DNA from 4 places in the Fictibacillus sp. KU28468 genome. Region 1 is predicted to be linked to each of the others. Evidence: riboswitches for the same ligand, from Rfam matches in the RefSeq annotation. Region 1 holds a riboswitch; each other region holds the start of a gene.

The links. A riboswitch is a leader RNA that binds a small molecule or an ion and turns the genes downstream of it on or off. The one in region 1 is predicted to bind S-adenosylmethionine.
Region 2: another riboswitch for S-adenosylmethionine. It lies ahead of metX (homoserine O-acetyltransferase MetX); the one in region 1 lies ahead of OKX00_RS17985 (methionine ABC transporter ATP-binding protein).
Region 3: another riboswitch for S-adenosylmethionine. It lies ahead of metK (methionine adenosyltransferase); the one in region 1 lies ahead of OKX00_RS17985 (methionine ABC transporter ATP-binding protein).
Region 4: another riboswitch for S-adenosylmethionine. It lies ahead of OKX00_RS01345 (LLM class flavin-dependent oxidoreductase); the one in region 1 lies ahead of OKX00_RS17985 (methionine ABC transporter ATP-binding protein).

The regions. Positions count from the first base shown of each region.
Region 1 covers NZ_CP110666.1:3,427,584-3,434,917, forward strand. The annotation lists gene OKX00_RS17975 (MetQ/NlpA family ABC transporter substrate-binding protein) at 1-229, opposite strand, end outside; gene OKX00_RS17980 (methionine ABC transporter permease) at 257-919, opposite strand; gene OKX00_RS17985 (methionine ABC transporter ATP-binding protein) at 909-1,940, opposite strand; SAM riboswitch class I at 2,039-2,152, opposite strand; SAM riboswitch class I at 2,236-2,351, opposite strand; gene OKX00_RS17990 (phosphatase PAP2 family protein) at 2,378-3,025, opposite strand; gene OKX00_RS17995 (YflT domain-containing protein) at 3,119-3,562, opposite strand; gene OKX00_RS18000 (ATP-grasp domain-containing protein) at 3,697-4,896, opposite strand; gene OKX00_RS18005 (phosphatase PAP2 family protein) at 5,068-5,721, shown strand; gene cyoE (heme o synthase) at 5,830-6,729, opposite strand; tRNA gene OKX00_RS18015 (tRNA-Arg) at 6,900-6,975, opposite strand; gene OKX00_RS18020 (aminoacyl-histidine dipeptidase) at 7,127-7,334, shown strand, end outside.
Region 2 covers NZ_CP110666.1:2,337,736-2,345,069, forward strand. The annotation lists gene OKX00_RS12065 (MDR family MFS transporter) at 1-1,524, shown strand, start outside; gene metX (homoserine O-acetyltransferase MetX) at 1,554-2,648, opposite strand; SAM riboswitch class I at 2,731-2,839, opposite strand; gene OKX00_RS12075 (universal stress protein) at 3,004-3,492, shown strand; gene OKX00_RS12080 (cell wall hydrolase) at 3,534-4,127, opposite strand; gene OKX00_RS12085 (cysteine dioxygenase) at 4,348-4,920, shown strand; gene proC (pyrroline-5-carboxylate reductase) at 5,121-5,957, shown strand; gene OKX00_RS12095 (DUF2238 domain-containing protein) at 6,063-6,674, shown strand; partial or broken gene OKX00_RS12100 (fructosamine kinase family protein) at 6,669-6,955, opposite strand; gene OKX00_RS12105 (hypothetical protein) at 7,213-7,334, opposite strand, start outside.
Region 3 covers NZ_CP110666.1:1,364,819-1,372,152, forward strand. The annotation lists gene OKX00_RS07050 (alpha/beta hydrolase family protein) at 1-458, shown strand, start outside; gene OKX00_RS07055 (TetR/AcrR family transcriptional regulator) at 447-1,088, opposite strand; gene OKX00_RS07060 (MFS transporter) at 1,042-2,316, opposite strand; gene pckA (phosphoenolpyruvate carboxykinase (ATP)) at 2,484-4,067, opposite strand; SAM riboswitch class I at 4,351-4,482, shown strand; gene metK (methionine adenosyltransferase) at 4,663-5,862, shown strand; gene OKX00_RS07075 (hypothetical protein) at 6,192-6,359, opposite strand; gene OKX00_RS07080 (phosphatase PAP2 family protein) at 6,377-6,928, opposite strand; gene OKX00_RS07085 (manganese catalase family protein) at 7,074-7,334, opposite strand, start outside.
Region 4 covers NZ_CP110666.1:254,536-261,869, reverse strand. The annotation lists gene OKX00_RS01365 (L-threonylcarbamoyladenylate synthase) at 1-727, opposite strand, end outside; gene OKX00_RS01360 (GNAT family N-acetyltransferase) at 834-1,277, opposite strand; gene spoIIR (stage II sporulation protein R) at 1,344-2,018, opposite strand; gene OKX00_RS01350 (ATP-grasp domain-containing protein) at 2,296-3,249, opposite strand; gene OKX00_RS01345 (LLM class flavin-dependent oxidoreductase) at 3,261-4,310, opposite strand; SAM riboswitch class I at 4,485-4,583, opposite strand; gene OKX00_RS01340 (hypothetical protein) at 4,886-5,050, shown strand; gene prmC (peptide chain release factor N(5)-glutamine methyltransferase) at 5,135-5,998, opposite strand; gene prfA (peptide chain release factor 1) at 6,009-7,082, opposite strand; gene OKX00_RS01325 (MOSC domain-containing protein) at 7,198-7,334, opposite strand, start outside.

The DNA of each region.
Region 1 (7,334 bases):
CGTCAGACAATGCCTGATTCGGACGGACATAATCGGAAAACTCTACGATTTCCAAATCAATACCTTCTTTTTCTGCTTTTTTAGCGATATACTTCCACACGTCACTGTCAGATCCGCTGATGCCCATCTTTACTTTTTCAAGGCCTTTTTTATCTCCGCCGCTGCACCCGCTCAAGAATGCCGACATTAAAACCCCGATGACTAAAATGATCAATGAATATTTTTTCATACGATTTCCCTTCTCCCTTTTCTCTTTTTATCTTCTTCTAATTTTTCTGGACAGTATATTTCCTGTGCTCTGTAAGCCTTGAACAAGGATGACGAGCAGAACGACGGTGACAATCATCACGTCTGTATCAAATCGCTGATAGCCGTAGGCAATGGCCAGATCGCCCAAGCCTCCTCCACCAACAGCCCCTGCCATCGCCGAAGCTCCGACCAGGCCGATCGTTGCGATCGTAAACGACAGGATCAGTGAACTGAATGCTTCCGGCAGCAGTATGCGAAAGATGGTCTGCCAAGGAGTAGCTCCCATGGCTTCTGCGGCCTCTACAATGCCCGGATCGATCTCAAGCAGGCTGTTTTCCACGAGCCTTGCGATATAGGGGCCGGCATATACAATCAATGGCACAATCGCGGCCGATGTCCCGATAGAGGTACCGACTACTAATCTTGTAAACGGGATAATCGCCACCATTAAGATGATGAACGGTATCGAACGCAGAACGTTTACAATCGCGTTCAAAACGTTAAAGACGGCCAGGTTTTCAAGAATGTGCCCCTTCCTCGTGACTACGAGTACGACGCCAAGCGGAATGCCGATTACAGCCGAGAACAATAAGGAAAATCCAACCATCGTTAAGGTATCACCGGCCGCATTTAAAATGTCGACCCAAAATGTACTCCAATCAACTTGCATAAGGTGCGACCTCCCTTATTTCGACTTCACTCTGGTTCACGAAAAAGATCGCTCTTCTGATTTCCTGTTCGTCGCCGATCAATTGAACAACAAGGTTTCCGAAAGGGACGTCTTGAAGTTCTGTGACATGGCCGTATAGAACGCTGACGTCCACGTTGAATTTCTTGGCAATCTGTGACAGCAGCGGTTGTCTTGTGGATGCTCCGGTAAATACAATCCTGAAGATCTGATGATTCCTGTCCTGCTTCTTCAATAGGTCTTTAAGGGACTCAGGCAATTCATCCTGAAGAACTGAACTGACGAAGCGCCTTGCCGTCTCAGTCTGTGGCCTTGCAAATACATCAAAAACGCTCCCTTTCTCAATCACTTCTCCGTTCTCCATAACAGCGACGGAATCGCATATCTCACGAATGACGTTCATCTCATGCGTGATGATCAGAATCGTAATGTTGTATTCCTTATTGATTTTTTTCAGAAGCTTTAAAATACTGGAGGTAGTCTGCGGATCCAATGCCGATGTTGCTTCATCACACAATAGCACTTCCGGATCAGTGGAGAGCGCCCGGGCAATGCCTACCCGCTGTTTTTGTCCGCCGGAGAGCTGGTCGGGATATTTATGCCCGTGCTCGGACAAGCCAACAAATTCCAGCAGGTCGTTCACCTTCTCTTTAACGAATGATTTCTTCATGCCGAGAAGATAAAGCGGTGTCGCAATATTATCAAATACCGTTTTTGCGTTCAGCAGATTAAAATGCTGAAAAATCATACCGATATTTTTCCGTTTTTTTCTCAGTTCCTTCGGAGACAATCTTGCCATGTCCTCCTCTCCTACAAAGACGTGCCCTGATGTTGGCTTCTCCAAAAGATTCACACATCGCAGCAAGGAGCTCTTTCCTGCTCCGCTGTATCCGACAACACCGTAGATCTCCCCTTTTTTTATCTCAAAGCTCACATTGTTTAACGCTCTTACCCGGCTTTTGCCACTCTCATAAATTTTGGTTACCTCTTCAAATCGAATCAATGATGTGATCTCCTTTCTCGCTACTGTTAAAACATCAAAAAAAGCCTCTTCTTGAAAACAAGAAGAGGCCTGACGCATCGAGATGAGTGGCTGATCTCTTCTTATCTTCCAAGCGCTAATCGCTTGCCGGACTTGGCACAGTATTCCCATTAAACCGGGAACCCGCTGCCGAGGTTTCAAAGGGCCAATCCCTCCACCTCTCTGGATAAGAAACAAATATAATGTTCAATTAAATAAAAAAATCTCTTCTTAAAGAAAGAAGAGATGTTTGTATCCATAAGGAAACGAGCTGCTCTTCTTATCTTCCAAGCCCTTAAAGGAACTTGCTGGAATTGGCACAGTGTTTTTCAAAAGAAAAACCCGCTGCCGAGGTATCACAGGGCCATATCCCTCCACCTCTCTGGATAAGAAACACGTTCATATTTACTTGATGTGACCTATCTTATACCATGATCTAAGTCGATGTCAAATCTTTTTTCGGAGTTCTCTGATCGGAAAAAAAACACTGAAGCCATAAAAGCCAGCCACATTGCTCCTCCGGCAACTCCAGCCAGTACATCCGTAATATAGTGAATGCCTAGATAAATTCTGCTCCAGCAAATAAATCCAAGGTGCACTGCCAATATACAAAATTTCGTTCTAACAAACTTTTTTGATAAGAGTGTAAAAAGACCATAAAGCGCTGTTGCATTCATCGCATGCGCACTCGGATATCCATACCTAATGTAAAAAGGTTTAGTGGATGGAGGCCGCTGCTTCCAATTCTTTCTCCAAACAGAGTTAATCCAACGGCATCCGATCAGGTTGGCTATTAATAAAAAAACAATGTTTCTCTTTCCTTTTCTCCTGTATCTGTATGCAGAATAAATAGTGGCAGGAATCAACAGAAATCCAGAACCAAGAAAAGAGTAACTTCTCAGAAAGAAATCCACGAAACCTCCGCCCCGTGCTGAAAATATAGCCAGGCTTCCCATTCCGTCAAGTTTCATCCAATGATCATCATTACGAAGCCTGTTCATTAGTCTTAAAGCTACAATACCCATTATCATAACGCCGCTTAGAATTGCCATATTCTCTTTTTTCATATCCGCCCTCACTTTAACTTGCTTTTATGTACATATCCTTTCATGTGGCGGACTATTTTATGCGTTCAGGCACCTCTTAGAATTACTCTATTGTTAAAGTTTCACCGCATCTTTTTCTAAGAAAACCATAATGCTGCCCTGTTCTATTTTTTGCACATAACGCTCAGCCGTCCGTTCTGAAAGATCCAGGGACATGAGAACTTCTTTTAAATCATCCTCTGAATCCTCACTAAACATGGATGCAAATGGACCAGCAGCAAGCAGCGGACCAATACCGGGAACACCAAGGCCTGGCACCGCGATGGCTCCGCCGATACCAGACAGAAAACCTGCAATGGTTCCATAGGCTGCTTCGTTTACATCTTCGTCCAGATGTTCTTCTGAAACATTCGTTTTATCGGCAACTCGATCCATCTTTCCATCATCTTTAGCAAGGATGGAGATGTCCTTTGCATTGTATCCTTGATTCACCAGGGATTGTATACTATCAACAGCTTCGTTCTCTGTTTCATACACTCCAATCACCATTTTGCTCATATGTATTGCCTCCTAATCAATGTCTGATTTTATTTACTAGTATTTACCCCAACCCTATATCTGTAAACAGGTGCCACCATAAGGATAAGAAAACTCCCCTCCAAATGCCGGGGAGTTTTAGATGGTTTTCTCTTTTAGGATAGACCGGCTCTTTGAAAAATATATTCCTTTTGATCCGCCTCTTCCCTTGTGTCTCCCAGTACAAGGCCCTGTATAAGCGTGGCGGCATCTTCATAAGGGCTTTCACTGCCATTATAGATCGACAGCGGAATGAAATATCTATCTTCAATCCCCCGTTTCACTTCATCATACAGGGGTTCTATACCGCCCTTGGATTCCCAGGAAACGAATTTGATTACCTTTTTACCGAGCTGTTCTTCAACACTGTCTCTCATAAGAAGTGCGGCGGTAGAACCGTTGACTCTATAATTTAAATCAAAGGCTATTTTCCTTCCATCAGCCGTTACCGCAATGTCAAATCCTGCAATCCCTTTATAGCCTCTTTTACAGCCTTCTTCCATAATTCTTCTCCCGACCTTGATGACCTCATCATCGGGTTCTGACTCTTTATCGACCCAGTTTCCTTTATATTTTCCGTCTTCCGTAATATTTTGGATCGTACTGCCCAGATAAATCAGACGGTCATCTGCTGTACAGGCAAACTGAACGCAATAATTGTGCTCGATCTCCAAGTACTCTTCTATGACAATTCCTTCACAGGAGGCGAAAAAGTTTGCTGCCCTGTCAATGTCCTCCTGATTTTTGCAGATAAATACATCAAAACCTGCCGCATTTGCCTCATTTGTCGCTGCCTTAACGACACATGGAAATGGGAAGGTTTCTAATTGATCATGAAGTTCCGCAGCTGTTGTTGATTTTCGTTTCGGAGCATGTCCAGAAGGAACCAGCTCTTCTAAATTCGCTTTATTGTTTAGATACTGAACAAGGCGCGGATCGATCCAATAATTTTCTGATGACATTTCTTCTTCTGGGTGAATATGCTGAACTACCATCTTCTTCTGCTCTTTTTCTAAGCGGCCGAAAATGTTTCGATAATCCGCCTCTGTCGAATATTCGTGAACAGGAAAACGAAGCAGGAGACCCGCCCGTTCATACAGCTCCGTTGCTTTTTTGGTAGTTACCGACCGGTTGCAGATGACCGGCATGCTTCCCAATACCGCAAACTGGCTTCCCGTCAGAAGATCAAGCTTTACTGGACAATCGGGAATCCACTTATTATGAGCGAATGAAGGCCTCGGATTAAAAATGAGATCCGGACCGTAAATTTCAGAAAATGTATAACGCGGAACAATTGCTGGTTTACTTATCTGCATGGATTGTACCTCCTGAACATGCTTGGATTACAGGATAAATACCTTTTTTAGCTTACCTTTAAACCAGCAGCCTTATCATTTAGCAAGCAATGTTTTCCATTTGCCCTATTCTGTTTGATCTGATGTATACTAGGGAAATGGCAAAAGAAGTTAGCTGCCATGGAGGAAATTATGAAGAAATCGCTGCTAAACCTGTTCCCGCTGCTTTCTTTAGGATTATTGCCGATTTGCTCCTTGATCTATGATTGGGTCAATCACCCCGGGAGCGAAGTGCATAACCTAGCTACAACTGTTGACAGGAACATACCATTCTCTGCTGTTTTTATTATCCCTTACCTATTGTGGACCTTATATATTTACGGAACCTTGATTTATTTCTATTTCAAAGATAAGAAGACGTACTTCAAGACACTGTTTGTTTACATTGCAGGCCTGCTGGTCTGCTATACGGTATACAGCCTTTTTCAGACCACCGTTCCTAGGCCGCTCGTTGCTGGCTCTTCATTCTTGGAATCTCTTGTAAACCGGGTCTACGAGATGGATGCCCCTTATAATTGTTTTCCAAGCATCCATTGCTTTTCCAGCTACCTGCTGGTCCGGGTAATGCGCAAGGCACCGTTCTCAACAACCTGGAACAGAAGTATGATTACGTACTTTTCCGTGATTATTATCGTTTCAACTCTGATGGTTAAACAGCATGTCATCCTTGATGTGTTCGCCGCCGTCTTGTTGGCAGAGACATTATGTTTTGTCTCCGAGAGAAATTGGTCACCTTCCATAAAATCCAAACCAATTCCCTCATCAACGAAAGAAATCAGCCATTAAAAAAAGCTCCAGCGCCACGTTCAGCCCTTGGTGCTGGAGCTGGATTAAAAAATCCCCATTGAGGCGGTGCCAGGCACCATTTCAATAGGGGTTTTTATTGTTAAGCTATTAGCTGAAAATCGGAGCAAACATCATGGTCACGAACATGAGCGTTAAATACATAATGGAGAATTTAAACATTCTTCCTGACCACGCAATTTCCGTTTCTTTTTCTTTGTACTTAAAGGACTGCATCGCACGGTAAAGGAAGACTGCTCCTAAAATACCCGCAACGATTAAGTACCAGATTCCCAGTACGTTAAAAAAGTACAAGAGAAGAGAAGCTGCTACCGCAAATACGGTATAGATTAAAATATGAACCTTCGTTTGCTTAAAGCCCACTTTGTTCGGCAGCATCGGTACATTTACACTCTTGTACTCTTCTGCCCGTTTCATTGCCAGTGCAAAGAAGTGCGGGGGCTGCCATGCGAACATGAATACAAATAAGAGCAATGCGATCAAATCAAAGTGTCCGGTAACTGCCGTATAGCCAATAATCGGAGGTGTAGCGCCTGAAATACATCCGATTTCCGTATTGATCACTGTCACCCTTTTAGAAATTGTATAAACAAATCCATAGAAAATAAATCCAATAAAACCTATAAGCGCAGCAACCGGATTTACCATCAAGCCTAAAATGGCCTCACCTATGATAATAAAAATGAGCGACATTAAGATCGCATTTCGTTTCGGTATTCTCCCATTGGTAATCGGCCGGTTCTTTGTCCGTTCCATGTACTTATCGATATCCGCATCGTAAACATTATTCACGATCGCAGATGAACCGATCACAAAAACGGTTCCTAGAACTGTCCAGAAGAAAAGCTCCCATAAGCTAAGGCTTGAAGAAAGATTTCTCGCACCGATGCAAAAGCCAGCAATTGTTCCTAACAGGTTAGAAAAGATAATACCCGGCTTTGTTATTTGTATATAGTCTTTTAAAATGCTTGGAGTAGCATTTTCACCCATAAAATCACCATCTTTTCATATCTATCATATAGTATGTCTCTATTTTAACAGACCTAACACTAGTTTGTGATAAATGTCACATTATGTTCTTATACTGTTCAATAATCGTTCAAATCTCGTCAGACATAAAAAAAGACAGCCGCGTGCAGCCATCGTATTGTTTATAAGTGTGGCGGCCCCGGCAGGAATCGAACCTGCGACGCACGGTTTAGGAAACCGACGCTCTATCCACTGAGCTACGGAGCCAATATTTATGGTCAACAAAGTGTATTATACAAAACTGCAAGCCTTTTGAAAAGCCTTTTGTTTGAGCAGGTTGATTATTTCACCCTCTTTCTCTACTCTATATTTATACATAAGTTCATGTCCAAAAATATTCATGCAAAGGATGAATTATATGCACACAACACTTGAAGATGTAAAAAAGCACCCGGTGTTTCATTTTTTTTCCGAAATTTCCGCCATTCCCCGCGGTTCCGGCAACGAAAAAGAAATCAGTAATTACCTCTTGCGTTTTGCAAAAGAAAGGAACCTTGAAGCGGTACAGGATGAAGCGCTTAACATTTTCATAAAAAAAACCGCTTCAGAAGGCTATGAGCATGTAC
Region 2 (7,334 bases), 1.1 Mb from region 1:
GAACAGACCGTGGTTGGTACAGCGATGCCTACCATTATCGGTGAGTTAAATGGATTTTCTATTTTTGCCTGGGTAACTACTGCCTATTTAATTACATCTACTACGATAATTCCGATCGTCGGAAAGCTTTCGGATCTATACGGACGCCGTACCCTTTATTTGATTGGAACCGTCATTTTCGTCATTGGCTCCGGGTTATGTGCAACAGCGAATTCTATGGAACAATTGATTTTCTACCGCGGGCTGCAGGGTCTTGGCGGCGGTATGATCATGCCTCTTTCACAAACCATTATCGGAGATATTTTCACAGCGGAACAGCGTGCGAAATGGCAGGGAGTATTCGGAGCAATCTTCGGATTAAGCTCTGTTATCGGTCCGTTCATCGGTGGATTTTTAGTCGACTCGATCAGCTGGCACTGGATTTTCTTAATTAATGTTCCTTTTGGTCTCTTATCTGCCATCCTCATTTTTGTTGGAATGAAAAATGAACTGGTAAGGCCAAAAGAAGAAGTGAATATCGATTATCTTGGAATCATCACTCTAATTCCTGCCATCGTCTTATTGCTCCTTGGTTTGACGTTTGGCGGAGATAAATTTGAATGGGTTTCTCTGGTAAGCGGATTGATCTTCGGCTTCTCCATCGTTCTATTGATCGTATTCGGATTTGTAGAAAAGAAGGCAAAAGAGCCTGTCCTAGATCTTTCACTGTTTAAAAACCGTGTTTTTGCCACAACAAATGCTCTAGGGTTTTTACTGGGCTTAGGCATGTTCGGTGCGATCATGTTCGTTCCGATGTTTATGCAGGGTATTCTGGGTGTAACTCCGACACAAGCTGGTTCTACCATGACACCGATGATGATTTCTCTCATCCTGGCGAGTATTATTGGTGGAAGACTTTTATTGAAAGTTCCTTATCGAACCGTATTGACTGCGGGCATGATCATTACAGCAGTAGGCTTCTACTTGATGAGCACGATGGGTGTTGATTCCAATGAAATTACAGCATACGCTTATATGATTATAATGGGATTCGGAATGGGTCTTGTTATGCCGACATTAATGATCGCGATTCAAAATGAATTTCCGAAAACAAAACTGGGAGCTGTTACTTCTGCATCAACGTTCTTCCGTTCAATTGGCGGTACGATTGGTATCACTGTTCTAAATGTAGTGATGAACCATTCCTTAGAAACAAAAATGAAAGATGTAGTGAGTGGACAAACGAACCCAATGCTTCAAGGGATCTTTCAAAAGTTAGCAGACAAAACAGATGCATTGTTCAGCATTTTAATCCATCCAGATCTTCTTAAATTGCCTGATACAATTAAAGATACCGTTATTCATTCTATACAGACCGCATGGAGTGATTCTTTTACCACTGTATTTTTAACAGGCTTGATTTTTATTGGAGCGGGTATTTTGGTCGCTTTATCCGTCGGCGGCGGAAGAATTAGCCGGGAGCGCCCTGAACAGCATACGCCTTCTAATCAGACGGCGGTTATTGAAAAACCAGCTGTTGAATAGTGATAAATAAAGACATGAGGATGATATCCTCATGTCTTTATTGTTTCTCTCATAAATTCCTTGAGCAAGTTCCCCCACTTATCAAATTCTGTCAGAAATCCATCATGCCCAAACATGGTGGATACCTCAAGATATTTTGCTCTTTTATTTGCAGCTTGAACATCTTTTACAAACTGTTCCATTAAATCAGAAGGATAGAGCAAATCACCAGTGAAACCAACACAAAGCATTTGAGCCTTATAGCTCTGGGAAGCAGCCACTACTCCTCCCCTTTCTCTGCCGATATCGTGAGTATCCATCGCTTTCAATAGTGTTAAGTAACTGTTGGCATCAAAACGGTCCGCTAATTTATCCGCTTGGTATTGAAGATAGGATTCAACTGAAAAGGCTGCATTCTCATGAATGGTTTCCCAATTCTCAGTTTGTTTTCGCTGAAATCGATGATTGAACAATGCTCCCGAACGATAAGTGAGCATACCGATCATCCGAGCAATGCCAAGCCCTTTCCTTGGTGTATTTTCTTTACCGTACTGTCCATTATTCCATAAGGGATCACTTAGGATGGCCGTTCTTCCCGCTGCATTGAAACCTATCGCATAATCACTTAGAAAAGGGGTTACGGCAATCGGGATCAGACGCTCCATAAAATCAGGATACATCAGTCCCCACTCTAATACCTGCATGCCGCCTAACGATCCGCCGATCACTGCCTCTAGACGTCCCAAGCCGAGTACGTCCAAAAGTTTCTTTTGGGCCTGCACCATGTCTCTGATTGTTATCAATGGAAATTCAGCTCCGTAAGGACTTCCAGTAACGGGATTGACCGAGAGTGGTCCTGTTGATCCGTCACACCCTCCCAATACATTTGAAGTAATCACCTGGTATTTCTCCAAATCAATATACTGCCCATTTCCCAAAAGACCTGCCCACCAGCCTTCTCCCATCTCACTGTTTAACGTATAATGATTACCTGTAAGCGCATGGCATACGAAAATGGCAGGTGCATTTGCTGCGCCGATTCGCTGGTATGCGATATGGACATCTTTCAGCTCTTTTCCAGACTCTAACGTAAGTTCTCCTATTGCTGCCGTATCATTTACAGCAGATAATTGTGTATTTGCCAACAGATATCCCCCCATTTATTCAACAAAAAACACCTCTCTAAAAGATTCAGAGAGGTGCAATTATCCGCTTGGGCTTGACCTTCTCTTATCTCTCAAAGCCTTCTGCCTTGCAGGATTTGGCACCTGTTCAGAAATAATCTGCAGGTTGCCGGGTATCATCGGGCCAGTCCCTCCACCACTCTTGATAAGAGTCAATTATGAATTTTTCAAATACTTTAATACGTTCAAAAATACCTTACTCCTATAGGTTTGTCAAATGGAATTTGGAGGTTGGGTACAAATGTTACGATTATGTTTGCCTCTCTTATATATAGGGAATGAATTTATATAAGTTTACAAAAAAGGGGTGATTTTTATGCCTTATTACGAAAAAATCCTTGTTGGTGTGGATGGATCGGAATCTTCGGAGGTTGCCTTTTACAGAGCTATAGAAATTACGAAAGAATATCATGCGCAATTGCTAATTGTTCATATTTCTGAGGAAAAAATCCCTACTGCTCCATTAGACGCAGGTGCAGTTAACATCGAGTTGAGCCGTGATAAGAGTTTCAGTGAATCCCTTCTTGAAGATTATGATGAAATGGCAAGGAAACATGGATTAAAACATGTTAAAACCTTATCCAATTACGGAACTCCAAAAACAGAAATCCTTTCTTTTGCTTCCATGCATGAAGCAGATTTAATTGTCTGCGGTGCAACCGGGTTAAACGCTATGGAACGCATTTTTATCGGCAGTGTTTCACAATATATCACTAGGCATGCCACTTGTGATGTTCTCATTGCCCGGAACAGCCAAAAAATCGAATCATCGGGTCTTAGCATAAAGAGCTCAAGTGAACGATAATAAAGCCTCAGACCTTTCTTTCTATGGCCTGAGGCTTTAATTTACTTGCTGAATGTATGGTTGCCGATTACTATATTGACAGGCTTTGTATCGAGCCAACGGCTTACCGCTGTCGTTTTATTATAGAAAAACAGCGATCCATTCGTATTGTCATAACCGGATAATGCTTTATCAACAGCTTTTTCTGATGAAGGTGAAGGCTTTTTCAGTTTGTTTTCCATGACAGGCTGAAACTGCCCTTTGTCGTAGATAACCCCTTTGATCGTATCCGGAAAGCTATCAGCCTTTACTCGGTTCAAGACAACAGCAGCAACTGCAGCTTTACCTTCAAAACTTTCACCCATTGCTTCGGCTTCGACAAGAGAAGCGAGAAGTCTTTTATCTTCTGAAGATGCTTTCACTTGATGTTCACTTACCCCTTTAACTGCCGGTATGTTTAATTGCTGGCCAGGTCTTATCATATTTCCGTCTAAATTGTTGTCTTTTTTGATACTTTCATAAGATACGTTATAAGACTGACCAAGCTTCCAAAGAGTATCCCCTTCCTTTACCGTATGTGCACTTGCATTTGTTCCTCCTGCTATAGATAGCCCAATGGCTGTTATTCCCGTAATTAAACCAATCTTTTTAAACATAAATTTATACCTCCTGGATCTTTGTGTTTTCGTCAAAAGTAAAAGGACGATTTCTGATCACCCTTTTGTTGTTGCGAACTAACGAAGCCCCTAGGAGTTATGTTTCGGATATATGATATTTTTTGTGACCATTGACCGATTTTCCTTCAGAGCACATGAGCGATAAGTGGCTCCAATATACTATAGATAACCCCATTTAATTCGGCAGGAGGATGATAACTTGCTATTCCTTACTAAGATTGAAAAACTCTTCACTCCGCTCGTTCAACCTACCTCACAGGAATTGCTTGATGCTATCCATAAACTGCAAGCTAGTGTAAAGGACGCCGGCCCTTTTATCAGGGATCCAGAAAACAAACCCTATGGCAGGAAATTAATTTATAAGAGTGATCACGTAGAAATTCTCGTTATGCATTGGGCTTCTGCCCTGGATTGCTCTCCTCATGACCATGGGCAGTCATATGGGTGGGTCCAGATTTTATCTGGCTCTTCAAACCACACACTCTATAAGCTCCAGCCCGGCGGACAGCCTGTGCCAGTGAAAGAACAGGTTGAAAATAAAGGATCGCTCCTAAACGTTGGAAGAGGAATGATTCATAAGATGGGTACTCATGAAAAGGAACCGCTGATTACTTTACACGTCTACTCTCCCCCAATTTCCGGTATGAAAGTGTTTGACCTTGAAAAATGTGCAGCTTGCATCGTCTCAGAAGATTGTGGAGCATGGTGGCCTGATGAACAAAGACAATTGCTGCAAACCATTTTGCTCCCGTCACAGCCTGCTAAGCGGTGAATGTATTTCCGCATATCCAGGGATTTAAATGGTTTTCCCATAATTTCTTACAATTTGTGCAGTTTAGCCTCCTTAATTCTCCCTTTCTTTAGAGATTATTGGCTATAACGGACGATGTCCCGGTAAAGGGTTGAAACCTCTTCTTTACATGTTAAGATAGGACCTTAAGTGAACTCAGCACAGCAATAAGGAGAGGTTGCATGTTAGAAACTAAAAAGGTGCTTTTTATCGGGGCAGGTTCCATGGCCGAGGCAATAGCTGCCGGAATGGTCAATCAAGATAAATTACCGCCCAGCAATATCATGATGACGAATAAACAAAATGAAGAACGACGAATTGAACTGATGAAAAAATATAAGGTGATTGCCTTACCTTACAGTGAAGTAAGGGTCCAAGAAGCGGATCTGATCATCTTAGCCATGAAGCCGAAAGATGCAGAAAAAGCATTAATCGAGCTGAAACCCAAACTAAAGCCAGATCAAATTGTACTCTCTGTTCTCGCGGGGATATCTACTGGCTTTATGGAAGAAATTCTTCCTGATGAACAGCCGGTTATTCGGGTAATGCCTAACACTTCCAGTACGATTGGAGAATCGATTACGGCCGTAACTGGTGGACAATCGGTCACAATGGAGCATATAGAAATCGCAAAAGAATTATTTTCTGCGATCGGCAGGGTAAAAGTGATTGAAGAAGAACAGATGGATGTGTTTACAGGTATAGCAGGAAGCGGTCCGGCTTACATTTACTATGTTCTTGAACATATTGAAAAAACAGCTCAGGCTGAAGGACTGGATGAGGATCTTGCAAGGGAGATTGCAGCACAAACGGTTTTCGGCGCCAGTAAAATGGTGCTGGATACAAATGCATCACCTGAATCACTAAGAAAAAAAGTTACATCCCCAAACGGCACAACAGCAGCAGGGTTGGATGCTCTGCGGGAAAATGAAGCTGGCCAAGCGTTTACTAAAGCAATCATCAGCGCAAAAGACCGATCTGCTGAGATCCGCAAAGAATTCGAGAAAGTTTCTGTATGATAATAAAAAATCGCCCGACCTGGGCGATTTTTTATATTTTAGGATAAGGTATAACTGCCGGCTGTGTCCCTCATACTGATAAAAAGGAGATCAGGAGGAGCACACATGGAAATAAACCATCCAAAAAATATTCATCTGTACATTCTGTTGCTTACTGCGCTTGTTTTCATCTGGTCTGCTTTCCGCCCGGCTGATTATTTCACTTGGGTTCTTGAAGTATCACCTGCTGTCCTTCCAATCCTAATCCTTATGCTTACTTATAAACGTTTTCAATTTACAACTCTTTCCTACAGCCTTTTTTCCATCGTGTTCATATTAATGTTTATCGGTGGCCACTATACGTACGATGATGTCCCCCTTTTTGAGCGGATTCAGAATACCTTTCATCTTAAACGAAATGATTATGATCGGTTCGGACATTTCTTTAAGGGGCTCACGATTATTCCTGTACGAGAAGTTTTGCTCAGGCTGGCCGGCCTCCCTCGCCGTTTTTGGCTTATTCTCCTCAGTTTAAGCATCATTCTCTCCCTCGCCGCAGGATATGAGATTATCGAGTGGCTGGTTGCGAAAACGGAAGGGCATTCTGCCAAAGATTTTCTGGGAATCCAAGGGGATATCTGGGATTCACAATGGGATATGTCCCTTGCTTTTGTCGGGTCGATCATTGGCTATCTTCTACTATACCGCCTTCATGATCAGCAACTTGAAAAACTATGATAAATATCTCTTTAGAATTCGATCTATGGGGCGACCGTATGTTTCTCCAAATAAATTCAAATGAACGAGAAGATAAAACAATTGATAAAGTTCTTTACGGTCTTGATATTCTTTTTCAATTGGCAAAAAGTAAGCTTCATGATGGCATAAAGAACGGCGGGATCGATCAGAGCGGGTTCCCCATTCTTTCCAGTGATCCAGTTCCCTCCCCATAGATCTCCATGCAGCATCTGGAAGATCCTTTTCCATTCTCTCCATGATTTTTTTCGTTCTGAATCCATTCCGTTTCCTTCACTTCCTCTTTCAATCTGCGGCAGAATCCGTTTCGTTATGTATACGCTGTCCATGTTGAATATAAGCCGTTCGGCTGCGGAATGGTTCCGATGTAATTGTCATTATTCAATCCATAACGCACCGGTCCGGGAACTGCGAAGAGCAGCAAGTCTTTCTCCCAGTTTTCTTTCTGTATCTTTCGTTTTTTTTTCCCACAACTCACTCTGCCAAAAGAAGTCTTGCTTTGTCGCCAGTCCTGTTGTCTTCATACGTATAAACGTCCGGAACATCTCATTGATGAGCCCCCGGATTGAAGTGATTCAGCCGGATCTTGAAGACGTTCCAGATGTTCTTTTAACAGCTTGCAGAACGCTGTGTTTTGTTCAT
Region 3 (7,334 bases), 2.1 Mb from region 1:
ATCAGCTCCATATCTTTGGGTTTTCCAGAGGCGGACCGATGGCGTTTTTTACAGCGTTAAAGTTTCCTGAAGCCCGCTCACTCGTCATATGGGGAGGCGTTTCTGACATGGTCCTTACCTATGAAGAACGAGTAGACCTCCGCAAAATGATGAAAAGGGTCATCGGCGGAACACCTGCTAAAAATCCGGAGGGGTATAGGACACGTTCACCTGTATATTTCTGCGACGAACTTAACGTTCCGCTCTTATTAATCCATGGAAGCCGTGATGAAAATGTTGGAATCAAGCATTCTTTAATGCTGAAAGAATGCCTGGAGCCAAAGAAAAAAGTAGAATCCTGGTTCTACCCGCAATATACTCATCATTTTCCGCCGCAGGAAAACCGGAAAATAACCTATGCTTTTTGTGAGTGGATGAAAACGCAAAACAAAGAAAAGCCGGAGCTGTCACCTTTGTGACAAGTCCGGCTTTTGTACGTTGAGCATCATTTTTAATGTGGATTCAAAAAGATCCATCTGTTTTCCGGTACGCATGAGGTCATGAGTCAGACTAATCGCTGAAATGGCTAGCCCATCAAGAAAGCTAATCATGAACCGGCTAATATCATCAACCGGGGCAATCGGATTAAACTCACCGGCGTCCACACCCTTTTGGATTAGAACGCTAAAAATACTGGCTGCACCTTCGTATCGTTTTTCGATGTAATCTCTGTTTTCCGGTTTTCGCCAATGCGTAATTCCATATTCAACGATTGCCGCACTAAAAAGATTTTCCGTGTCTTCGTATTCAGCCCTTCTGTAGTCATCCAATAAGGTAAGGAGAGTTTTCCAAACGGATCCATTATTCTTTTGAAGGAGCTCATCCAGCTCCTTGCGGTTATCCTCCATCATTTGTTCCAATAGAGAAAGAAAGATGTGCTCTTTGTTTGAGAAGTAGGCATAGATTCCGCCCCTGCTGATGGAAGTGGCATCCATGATGTCTTTAATAGAGGCAGCTTCATAGCCTTTTTGGGCAAACACTTTTTTAGATGCCATTAAAATTTCACGCTGTCGTTGTTCCTTGTGCTCGTGAGGCACTTTCGGTGACATACTGATCGCTCCGTTCAATCGATTTTCGTAAAAACAATGCCGCTATGCTTATTGTAACAAGTCCAGCGCCAGAAACAATAAATACGGAGATCACTCCGAATTGATTTCCAGCAAATCCGCCAGTCACCGGGCCTATAAGAGTCGCTAGCATTATAATGCTTCCCGTCAGGCCAAATACTCTTCCTGTCATATGAACGGGTGTTAGTCTCTGAACGGCTGTATTGAAAGGGATGAAGATTAAACCTGCGCCTGAGGCAGCTAAGAAGGTTAGCGCAGGAGCCCAGATAAATGGGTGGGGAAGCTGGAGAGAAGCCAGATATCCCATGATCATAAAACCGCCTCCAAGCGAGAAGATACCGATCGTCATTGCCAGCCATGGAGAACTGATCTGCCATTTTGTCAAACATAGGCCGGTCACGAGAAAGCCAACTCCTGAGCAGGTGACCACTAGACCTACCAATGCCGGGCTGCCCGTCTCGAGTAATCGGATCAGAACGGAAAACTGGGCATCTGCCATCTGCAAGATCAACATGGAAACAAACATGAGACCAGTGCCAAACAAAATAAAGCGTACTGTTTTCATATATTGAAAGCCTTCTTTTAAATCTGATATAACAGATCCTTTTGTGCGTTTTTCTTTTACGTGAAGCGGTTTAACACCTGGAAGCACGAACAGCAGCAAAGCGGACAAGAGAAAGCTGGCTGAATCAAGAATAAAAACGCTGCTGATTCCAGCCGTGGTTACTAAAAATCCGCTGATGGCAGGACCGATAATCTTCGTCGCGTCCTGGATGACAGAGCTGATCGAAGCAGCCTGCTGCATATCGTCATCGGACACAATTTCTTTCAGCATGCCGCTTTTGGCGGGAGTAAAAAGAGAGGAGAAGATTCCCAGAAGAATAAGCAGAATGTACACATGCCAAGGCACAGATGCAACGATCAAACCAAGAATAATGATACAGCGGAAAAAATCAGAACAAACCATGATGGTTTTACGGTTCATGCGATCGGCGATCACGCCAGCAACCGGTCCAAGAACCGTCATGGGGAGTCCAAGTGAAATAATGACAAATGACATCTCCAGCGGTGAGGCGTTCCATTTAAAAGCCATCAATGAAAAAATTGCCATGATGCTAAGCCAGTCACCAAGATTGGAAATGACCTGTGCCGACATTAAAAACTTAAAAGATTTGTTCTGCCTTAATGTATTACCTGCTTTCTTTTCCATGAAATCACTCCTAGGAATTAAAATGACACTTATGTCGTTATTATAAATGACATAAGTGTCGATTTCAACCTTTTTATGGAAAATAAAAAAACCGCTTCGGCTGGGAAGCGGTTTGTAGGAGTTTTGGATCTAGCTTTAGTGCCCAGGGCTCTAAAGTTTTTCTTAACTTAGCAAAGCGGTCCTGCACTTTTAATTTCTGCTGGCACATTGTTGAATTTTTCGAAGTTTTCCTTGAACTTACTTGCAAGCTCTTTTGCTTTGTGGTCGTAATCTTCCGGGTTCTCCCAAGTCTTTTTCGGCTGAAGTACTTGATCAGGAACACCTGGGCAATGTACTGGTGTATGCAGTCCAAAAATAGGGTCGGTTATCGTCTCTACAGATTTTAATTCCCCTTGAAGGGCAGCCTGAACCATGGCTCTTGTGTAGGAAAGGTTCATGCGCTTGCCGGCACCATATTCTCCGCCTGACCATCCGGTATTCACCAGGTATACTTCTACTTCATGATGATCGATTTTTTCTCCGAGCATTTCGGCATATACAGTTGCATCCAATGGAAGGAACGGTGCACCGAAGCATGTTGAGAAGGTCGCTTGAGGAGATGTGATTCCTCGTTCTGTTCCGGCAAGTTTGCTCGTGTAGCCGGAAAGGAAATGATACATGGCCTGTTCTTTTGTCAGTTTGCTGATCGGAGGCAATACGCCGAATGCATCAGCTGTCAGGAAGATAATCGTGTTCGGATGACCAGCAACACTTGGCTGGATAATATTCGGAATCGCCTGAATTGGATAGGCAGCCCTAGTATTTTCAGTCAACGTACCTTCGCTATAATTACCTACGCGTGTTTCATGGTCAAGAACGACATTTTCGAGAACGCTTCCAAAACGGATCGCATTCCAGATCTGCGGTTCTTTTTCTTCAGAGAGGTTGATGCATTTTGCATAGCAGCCGCCTTCAATGTTAAAAACACCAGTATTAGCCCAGCCATGTTCGTCGTCCCCGATCAATGAACGATGCGGATCAGCAGAGAGCGTAGTTTTCCCGGTACCCGATAATCCGAAGAACAGAGCTACATCGCCTTCCTGCCCGACATTTGCGGAGCAATGCATAGAAAGGATCCCTTTTTCAGGAAGAATGTAGTTCATCACTGAGAAGATGGACTTTTTAATTTCTCCTGCATATTCAGTTCCTCCGATCAACACGATACGCTTTTCAAATGATATAATAATGAAGGTTTCAGAATTGGTCCCGTCTACAGCAGGATCTGCTTGAAATCCTGGTGCAGATACCACGGTGAACCCCGCTTCGATTCCTTTTAGTTCTTCAGCTGTCGGACGGATGAACATTTGGTGGGCAAACAGGTTATGCCAAGCGAATTCATTTATCACCTGAATAGGCAGCCTGTACGCGTGGTCGGCACCAGCGAATCCTTTGAATACAAACAATTCCTCTTTTTGTCCTAAGTAATGAAGTACTTTTTTATAGAGCTGCTCAAATTTCTCTTCGTTAAAGGGCTTATTGATTTTGCCCCAGTTTATTTTATCTTGTGTGCTAGCTTCATCCACGATGAATTTGTCTTCGGGAGAACGTCCAGTATATTTTCCAGTAGTGGCCCTGAGAGCACCGGTTGAAGATAAAATGCCTTCATTTCGGAGCAGCGCCTTTTCAACTAGCATAGGTACAGGTAGATTTTCATGAGTAGCAGCGCTGGATAGAATGTCATCTAAAGTCGTCGTTAAATCAACCGTATTCATGTTCGCAAAACCATCCTTTTAAGAAATATATTTATCATTAATATCGTAAGTAAATTCGAAATTAGTATAACACATTGAAACAAATAATGTATACTATTTTATTTAGCAAATTGTAAATTGGTTCATAAATCAGGCTCTTTGTTTTTAAAAGCATAATCTTTCATTTATAATTGGTACTTAATTCCGTTTGAAGGATCTCCCAGACTCCCGCCGGAGAGGGAGAGTATAGCTTTTCAAGTTGACAGGTTTGTCGAACTGCGCTATTATATTTCGGGAACGGCTACTCTTATTCTGAGTAGGTGGAGGGACAGGCCCTATGAAACCCAGCAACCGACACTTCATCATCACATATGCATCTTGTGCAGTGAAGTGAAAAGGTGCTAACCTGCAAGGTGAAAAACCTTGAAAATAAGAGGTGAAGGCGTAGAAATAAGACCTTTTCCCTCGTGTATTTTAGGTCCAGGGAAAGGCTTTTTTTATGTCTTAAAACAGTTTGAACCTGAATATTTTACAAAACAAAGTATCCATATAGGAATGAGTACCGTATCTTATAAAAAAATTGCTCTATGCTTTCAATAGAGAAGGAGGATTTCAATTGTCTAAAAGCCGTCGTCTTTTTACATCTGAATCAGTTACGGAAGGGCATCCGGATAAAATTTGTGACCAAATTTCCGATGCGATCCTGGATGAAATCCTTGCAAACGACCCGAACGCACGTGTCGCTTGTGAAACATCCGTAACGACAGGCCTTGTGCTTGTTGCTGGTGAAATCACCACATCTACTTATGTTGATATTCCAAAAGTCGTTCGCGAAACGATCAAAGAAATCGGCTATGACCGTGCAAAATACGGTTTCGATTCTGAAACATGCGCAGTTCTTACATCCATTGATGAGCAGTCAGCGGATATCGCGATGGGTGTTGACCAAGCGCTTGAAGCTCGTGAAGGCTCAATGACTGATGAAGAAATCGAAGCGATCGGTGCTGGTGACCAAGGTCTTATGTTTGGTTATGCCAACAATGAAACACCTGAACTTATGCCGCTTCCGATCTCTTTGGCACACCGCCTGTCCCGCCGATTGGCTGAAGTGCGTAAAACCGAAGAAGTTCCTTACCTTCGTCCGGATGGTAAAACTCAAGTAACGGTGGAATATGATGAGGATGACAAACCGGTTCGTATCGATACGATTGTTATCTCCACTCAGCACCATCCAGAAATTACACTTGAGCAAATTCAAGCCGACATTAAAGAACAAGTCATCAAGCCTGTTGTACCTGCAGAATTGATCGACGAAAACACAAAATACTTCATTAATCCGACAGGCCGTTTCGTTATCGGCGGACCACAAGGTGATGCTGGATTAACTGGCCGTAAGATCATTGTTGATACGTATGGCGGATATGCTCGCCACGGTGGTGGAGCATTCTCCGGTAAAGATGCAACTAAAGTTGACCGTTCTGCAGCGTACGCCGCTCGTTACGTAGCGAAAAACATCGTTGCTTCCGGACTTGCTGACAAAGTAGAAGTTCAGCTTGCATATGCAATCGGTGTAGCACAGCCTGTATCGATCGCTGTCAACACATTCGAAACAGGAAAAGTTTCTGAAGAAGTATTGGTTGATCTTGTGCGCCAAAACTTCGACCTTCGTCCTGCGGGAATCATTAAAATGCTTGACCTTCGCCGTCCAATCTACAAACAGACAGCGGCATACGGACACTTTGGCCGTACAGACGTTGAGCTTCCTTGGGAAAAAACAGATAAAGCAGAAGCACTTAAAGATCAAGCAAACGCATAAATACATTGAAAAAAACCGGCCTTTGGGCCGGTTTTTCTTTTGAAATAAAGTTATTTTGATCAAAAGAGGCAATGATTGACCAGTTTTACGAGTAAAGAGACTACTTATTGAGTGAAATGATGGTGAGCCGACCCTTGATATGGAAATAACGTGGGTTTTGCAAGTAACAAAGTGAATTTCTTTATGTAAGTAGAGTTTTGAGAAGAACTTATTATCGAAAAACTAAATTTATTATTGACATCGACTAGTTTATTATCGATTTGTTATTTTATGAATCGATTTAAGTGTTTATTTTTGAAAAGGTGCCAGGCACCGCTTTTTGACATATGTCAAAAGCCGGTGCCTGGCACCTTTACAATTAAATCCGGAGGTTTATGCTCAAAGGTTTTCATGAATACAGGAAGCTTGAAGATTGCTGCTAGAGCGATTCTTGGATTGAGATTCGGACTGATTTCTTGCACAATCATCAAACAGTTTTCCTGTGGTGCTTTTTTCATGTAACCCCTCCTAAATTTTATAAAAAGTAAGGAACGAGATAAACGTTGAGTAAAAACACGGAAAAGATTCCTGAGCTGATCCCGAGGATCATACCGGCGAGCACGTCGGTTGGGTAATGAAGGCCGAGATACATACGCGAGATGCCAACAGACAACCCGAGCGGAAGCAGTATGGTAAGCAATCCTGGATGGATGAAAGCGAGCGGGATGATGACCGAAAAGATTGCGGTCGTATGTCCTGAAGGGAAAGAATGGTCTTTCAGCGGATTACTGAAGGTCTTGGTACCCGCGATCATCAGATAAGGGCGTTTCCGTGGATAGCATTTCTTTGAGATCGCAACAGGAATATGGCTGAGAATAAGAGACAGGATTCCTGCAGCAGCAAATTTCTTCAGATCGACAGGAATGGTAAGCAGGAGAAGCAGTGTAGTTAGAATGGTGCACGTTGCTCCGCCAATGTGTGTGATCCCATTGAAATACTTATCCAGCAAACGGTGCTGCAGTCTGCCGTTCACCCATTTAAACACATCACATTCCTTTTCATAGATCCAGCCGGTTACTCTTGCCATGGAAGTCCTCCTTGTATAACGATTTCCCTTTCAGATTACAAGAGGTTTATTGCCGCTGTTTAAAGGCATTGTGAAGAAATTGTAAATAAATGAAAAAACCGCCTGGATGAATTCAAGCGGTTTGCAGCTTCCGGTATAAATGAGGTTAAAAGAAAACCTTTTGATCACGCTCTTCTTTTAGAATTTCAACAGCTTCACGGAACCGCATGGAGTGGATGATCTCTCTTTCCCTCAAAAACCTCAGCCCGTCATTGAGATCTGGATCATCCGACATGTCAATCAGCCATTGATACGTAGCACGTGCTTTTTCCTCTGCTGCAATGTCTTCGTACAGGTCAGCGATCGGATCTCCTTTGGCTTGAATATAAGCTGTAGTAAATGGCACACCGTCTGCATTATGATAAAA
Region 4 (7,334 bases), 1.2 Mb from region 1:
CATAATGCGTGTATTTCATGCCCGGAGATTTCGGTGCTTCCTTCTCATTGAGGAGTCCAGGATCCATGGGTGTTTCACCCGCCGCCTCTTCAAGCTGCTCTTTCGTGACTCCTCCCGGGCGAAGGATGACAAGTGTTTCGGCCGTGCAGTCGACCACTGTGGATTCCACACCGACCCCTGTTGCCCCTCCGTCCAGAATACCAGGGATTCTACCTTTTAAATCCTCATAAACATGCTGGGCAGTCGTTGGAGAAGGCCTTCCAGAGACATTGGCGCTGGGAGCCGCCAGCGGAAGACCGCATTCCTTGATCAGTTTCATGGCAACGGGATGATCAGGCATACGAACAGCCACTGTGGATAACCCCGCTGTCACCCGGCCGGCCACATCCTCTCCCTTGGGCAGAACCAGTGTCAGGGGACCCGGCCAGAACGCATCCATCAGTTTTTTTGCACGTTCCGGGATGGAAGCAACAATCCCCTCAAGCTGTTCAGTCCTTGCGATATGAACGATCAGCGGATTATCACTCGGTCTTCCCTTTGCCCGGAAAATTTTCTCGATGGCTTCATCACTGAGCGCGTTTCCTCCAAGTCCATATACTGTTTCTGTGGGGAACGCCACCACTTCATTTTTCTTTATCCACAAGGAAGCTTGCGTAATTTGTGGATATTCTTTTTCTTCATCCATTTTTTTATCCACAGACCATACTTCGGTTTTATACTCTGTCATGTGAAAAATCCTTTCAAACCGCCCAATCTGTGTTCTAACGCTCATTTCGCACATCATCCACAAGTTATACACAAACGCTCCAGAAATGTGTATAACTTGTGGATAATCATTTGTCATTCAAGGTGCAGTACAGGAGTACAACATCTTTTTCAGCTGTTTTCTTGTAGTGGGCGGTATTCTCAATATGGGAAGGAGTTCCTTTTTCGGCTACCGGCTGAAACGATAAAGGCTCAAAAAGGTGAACAGCTTTCGTAAGCAGATACAGGGTTTCCACTCCTTTTTCCTTACAGTATAGCAAAATTCTTTGAATCAATCGCAGAAATAGTTGTTCATTCGAATATTCTTTCTTGATGACGAAGGAACGCAGCAGCCCGTCCTGGCCAACTCTTTCCAGGCCCACTGTTCCGATCGTATCTCCTTCATCATTTTCCACAACCAGATAGTTCTCGATTCCCTCTCTGATCCCGTCCGTTCCGAGACCAGCCTGCCTTACCAGGTCACCGAGACTTCCTGCTTCATGCGGCATAGCCGCCCGTAAACGAATTGTCATGGTGTTCACCCCTCTAGCATTTTTTATAAAAGTCTATGAAACAACCATGAAAGTTATGCAGGGCTTTTAAGAGAAAAGACTCCCGATCTTATCAGCGATGGAGGTAAATAAGTCTGCCAGAAAGAATTTAACTTCTATTTTTTCTTCCTCAGGCTTTTGAACAACAGGTGCGTCCTGAGCTGGTCCTGAGGCTACTTCCTTTACACCCTTCTGATCCGCTTTAACGGCGTCTCCGTTTTCAAAATCAAGGAAACATAGAGGCGGAAACAATACACACCACCAATTGGCTCCTTTCCCTTTACCAAGTGTAATGAGGACCGCTTCATACTTTCCAGCAGGGTAGACATTATTTCCGTACATTTTTGTCGGGAAGGCGACATGATTGTTGAATTGAACTTTGTAGGGAATGCTGAGCCCGGCATCTTTCAAATAGGACTTTACCACGTTTTCAACTTCAGGCAAATGTTTTCGGATCACTTTTTCGGCCTGATCATGTGAATCCAGGCCACCCACCCAGGTTGTGATCTGTTCGTTCACTTTATCCCGAATTCTTCTTTTCAGTGCCTGATCTTTTTCCGCATCACTGTTTGCCAGAATCCGTAGCCTGATGGCATCACTCGGAATTTTAGCAGAGGCATTCATGGTGGCATCGGCCACCTTCGTTTGGGTTTCAAAAAACAGCAGCATCGCGATCAGCGATAGGAATAGTATAGTCATTAGCGATTTTTTTGATCTTTTCATGTTTAAAACTCCCCTTTCCTTTTCTATCCTCATTGTGGCCACGGAAAGGAGGAATCATACTATGAATCTAGTAAACAAATACAGGGAAAATATGACAGAAACCGGCTGTGAAACAACGGACTTTGTCACAAATTTATTAAACATATCAAAAAGGTCACATAATTCCTCTGCAATGTAGTGGGTCTGCTATAGTAAGGACATCCCTATCACCCCCTTTTTCATGTAGATAATGAAAAAACAAAGAGCCTCCCGCTGCTGGCGGGAGGCTCTTTTTGTCTTATTGCACGGTTGCTGCATTCAATGAATCAAGCTGCTGCTGCAAAAATTTCGCAAGCTCCAGCATGCCATATTTTCCGGCAGCCGCTTCAGCATCAGAGTTGTAATTGGTGTTCGTATTGATATCATACGTATAGATCGTGCCGTCTTTATCTTTTATAAATTCGATCCCGGCAACATGAATCTTGTTGTCTGCCAGAACCCTCATATAGTTTTCAATGATTGACTCATTGAAGTCCTCCTGAATTTGAAACTTCGGCTTGGCTGGCGTTTCCTCTCCTGCAGGACAAAACAGGTCACCGATCTGGCAGGCGTCTGCCGGACAGAGTTCAAAGCCTTCTGAGGTATCCACCCGAACCGCATAAACAAACTTGCCGCCGACAAATTCGCAGCGTGTAATATAAGATTCCGGCGATTCAATATAATCCTGTATCAATGTGATGCCATCCACCGGCTCTTCGAAATCAGGGCCGAGCACATACTCTTTCAATCCTTGGTATGAATGGAAAAGCTGAACACCAAGGCCTTTTCCCGCCCGGTTATGCTTTGTAATAAACGGTTTGCCGCTGAACTGCTCAGCTGCCTGCAAAATTTGGTCCTTGCCAACAGCCGCAATGGTTTTGGGCGTCTTCACCCCATGCGCCTCAAGCTCTAAATATTGAACGACCTTACTCACCTCAAGCTGAAGGGCGCGGCTGCCATTCAGCACTTTTCGGCCATGTGCTTCCAGCCAGGCAATGACACCGGCAGCAAGTTCCGGTGCATAACGGTGTCCTCTTGTATGTGAGGAAGCACTCATGCGGCTGTAAAAAATGCCCTCGGGCGGGGCTTCTGCCAGATTAACCGTTCCCTGATCGAGATGCCATGCCTCATAAGGCACTTGCAGCTCATCCAGCCTCTTTGTGAGATGATCTGTCCATTCATCGTTCTCATGTATGATATATACTTTTTTCATGGTCATCCTCCTTATTTCGCATATTCTTTCCGATAGCTCTCTACCAAAGGCATCACCTGTTTTGAGAAACGTTCCATCTCTTCTAACTGAGGGGAGAATTGCAGTAAAAGGAGTCCGAGGCCGGCTTCTTCATATGCTGCAATCCGCTCCGCAATCTGTTCAGGTGTACCGATCAGATTCGGCCTCAGCCCCCGGTTGGAAACAGAGTAGTCGTACAGCTGAATCTGCTGTTCAAGCTGCGACTTGCTCGTAAAATCTTTAAACCCAGCATATGCGCTGGACTCTTTTACATCTGTAATCCTCTGCAGTTCCGCTTGGGCTTCTTCTTCAGTATCCCGGCAGATCACATAGGCCGCCATGCCGAACGAAGATAAAGGTTCTTTCCCTGTTTGCCCGCGGCGGTTCTTCATGTCATTGATCTTAACGGCGACTTCTTCGACAGTGCCGCCATGCATGACGTAGGCGTCACAGGAGGAAGAGATAACCTGTTTACCCCTTTCACTTTCTCCGCCAGCATACAAAATGGGATTTGGCCGCTGAACAGGTTTAGGGAAAAGTTTCGTATCGCTAAACTGATAAAACTTGCCGGAATAATTGAAGGTTTCTTCTGTCCACAGCCCCTTTAGAACATCAAGAAACTCTTGCGTACGCTCATATCTTTCGTCGTGGGCAGTAAAAATGCCGCCATACTGCTTCGCTTCCTCTTCCCACCAGGCGGAGACGACATTAAGTGTAAACCTCCCGCCGCTCATTTGGTCGATGTTCGCCGTCATTTTCGCCGTTACAGCAGGATTATGGAATCCCGGCCTTACCGCTGTCATAATTTCTATTTTCTCCGTTACGGCCGCGAGACCCGCTGCCGTTGTCCAAGCCTCCAAAGAGTCCTGCTCCGGCCCTTTTATATCATTTAAATACAGTTCCGCGATCAGCGTCGTGTCAAACCCCCACTTTTCCGCGGACTGAATAACCTTCTTCGCATAATCAAACGTCGGCGGCATGTTCTCATCTTCCACATTTCTCAGCCATCCACCAAAGATCGGCAACCAAAATCCAAATCTCATCTACCTTTTTCTCCCCTCTGCTATAAGCAAAACATACTGCCGCCGAGAGAGACCCTCTAAGTCTATCCCATCAGCGCGGAGGAGCGGTCGCGACAAAGTCGAGACCCCCCGACCTACCAAAATAGCCCACAAAAAAAACTCCCTCTCAGATAAGAGGAAGTTTTAGACCGTTCCATCTTATCTTCCAGGATCTACTCCTGCTGGATTTAGCACCTTCTAAAAATAGGTTGCCGGGTTTCATAGGGCCAGTCCCTCCACCGCTCTGGATAAGATTTATTTAATTAATAGTAATCCTACAATAGAAGTAGGTATTTCGTCAATTTTTAGGATGTGAGAATAGATGATATTGAGTTGCGTTTGACTGGCAAATAAGTCTGAAAATTAAGTTCGGATCAATTATTGCTTGTTTCGCTCAATTATTCTCCATTCGGCTCAATTCAGCGCCAGTTTCGTTCAATTCCGTTCTTCCGGCCACAAAAAAAAAAGGGGCTGTCCAAGAAGTCTGTAACCTGTTGATTTCCGTTCCAGGCTGCTCGCTTTTACCGGCGTAAACGCCTACTTTCGCAGGGCGTGCGGTGAGCCTTACCGGCGTGAACGCCTACTTTTTGGTGCAAGCACCGGCGGGAGTCTCACCTGTCACGCTAGTCCCGCAGGACAAGGAAGGCTCCGGCAGCTTTTTATCGCACGAAGAAAATGTGAAGTTCATTTTCGAGGAGTCTCGCATCTTCCACTTCAATTAACTTTTCATTGAAGATTTTTCAAGCCAAAAAGGGGCTGCCTGAAGGTCAATTTTCGACTTTCTGGACAGCCCCCACCTTTTCTGCTTATTTAAAGCCAATCTCCGCGATAACCATCCGTTCTTTTTGGCTGATATCCTTTACTACCGAAACAACCGACCCAGGGAACGTGACCCTGAGCATTTCAGCCACGGTCTGGCCCTGATCATGGCCGACTTCAAAGGCAACAATGCTTTGTGGGTTCAGAACGAGGGGCAGCTCTTCCATAAACCTTCTGTAAAATACGTAGCCGTCCTCACCGCCGCTAAGTGCACGGAAAGGCTCTTGATCCTTAACGATCGTCTCAAGCTCCATTATTTCACGGTCAGGAATGTAAGGAGGATTCGACACAACGATATCTGTTTTTTCTCCGCCCTCGATCAGAGGCTGAAGGAGGTCTCCATGAATAAAACGAACAGATGCCTCAAGGTCTTCAGCATTTTTCTTTGCGACTTCCAGGGATTCCTCAGCAATATCGATCGTGGTTACCGAAAAACGAGAATTCTCCAGTGCCAGCGTAATGGCAATGGCACCGCTCCCCGTCCCGACATCGACTGTCTGGATCTTTTCTATGCCAGGGAACCTCATCATGGAGCGATGAAGCACTTCATATACGAGCTCTTCTGTTTCCGGCCGAGGAATGAGCACCTCTTTATTCACCGAAAAGCGTCTTCCGTAAAACTCTTCAAACCCAATAATGTATTGGACAGGCACTCCATCGCCATGCTTTTGTACAGCTGCTTCAAATGCCTCTTGCTGCTTTGGAAGAAGCTCTTCATCCAAACCAAGAAGCAGCTCCGTCCGGCTCAGATCGCCAAGTACATGACGAAGCAGAAGCTCCCCGGCTTGAGGTTCCCGTCTCTTTTTCGTTAAAAAAGATGAAGCCCAGTTCAGGGCTTCATGCCGTTTCATCGCTTTCATCTTATGCTTCCGTCTGGGCCTTCATTTTGCTTGTCTGGTCTTCTGTAATTAATGCTTCAATGAATTCGTCCAGCTTGCCGAGCAAAATTTGATCCAGTTTTTGAAGAGTCAGGCCGATGCGATGGTCCGTTACACGGTTTTGCGGGAAGTTGTACGTACGGATCCGTTCTGAACGGTCACCGGTACCCACTGCAGATTTACGGTTTTCATCGTATTCTTTTTGTTTTTCCTGCTGAATTTTATCATAAACACGTGCGCGAAGAACCTTCATCGCTTTTTCCTTGTTTTTGATCTGTGATTTTTCATCCTGACAGGAAACAACGGTTCCAGTTGGAATATGCGTCAGACGAACAGCGGATTGAGTCGTGTTAACCGATTGTCCGCCCGGTCCGCTTGACGTAAACGTGTCTACACGGACGTCCTTATCATGAATTTCAACTTCCACTTCTTCTGCTTCAGGAAGGATCGCTACTGTCGCTGTAGACGTATGGATACGACCGCCGGACTCAGTAGCAGGAACACGCTGTACGCGGTGTGCTCCGTTTTCATACTTCAGCTTGGAGTATGCCCCGTTGCCGTTGATCAAGAAGATGATCTCTTTGTAGCCGCCAAGCTCGGTGTAGCTTGCTTCGATTACTTCTGTTTTCCAGCCTTGCACCTCGGCATAGCGGCTGTACATTTTGTAAAGGTCGCCTGCAAATAGGGCGGCTTCGTCACCGCCTGCTGCTCCGCGTACCTCGACGATTACGTTCTTATCATCGTTCGGGTCTTTTGGAAGAAGCAAGATTTTCAGCTGCTGAATGTACTCTTCAATCTTATCTTCAAGCTCGGAAACTTCCTCTTTCACCATGGCGGTCATCTCGGCATCAAGCTTTTCTTCGAGCATTGCTTTTGCTTCGTCGAGCCCTTCTTTTGCTTCTTTATACTCGCGGTAAACCGCTACTGTATCTTGAAGAGAAGACTGTTCTTTGGAGTATTCCCTTAATTTATTCGTATCGCTAATGACTTCTGGGTCACTTAATAGATCATTTAATTTATTGTATCGGGCTTCTATCGTTTCTAAACGTTCTAACACGCTTTTCACCTCATTTTAATGGCATAACATTCTAATTATAATACAGGGGAGGTCACCCGTCAAAAGCCTTCAGACTGTGTTTTGACGGTTTGAAGGCAAAAAGAAATCCCCGGAGCTACAGGTACTGCCCGGGGAGAGCGTCTAATCTCTTTTTCATAGCTGAGCGCCAGCCTTCTGCCAGTTCATTCAGACCGGCAAGCATGGTAAGCCCTTCTCTGTTTTCCTTGTCTATGTATGTCATTCTGTTAACAA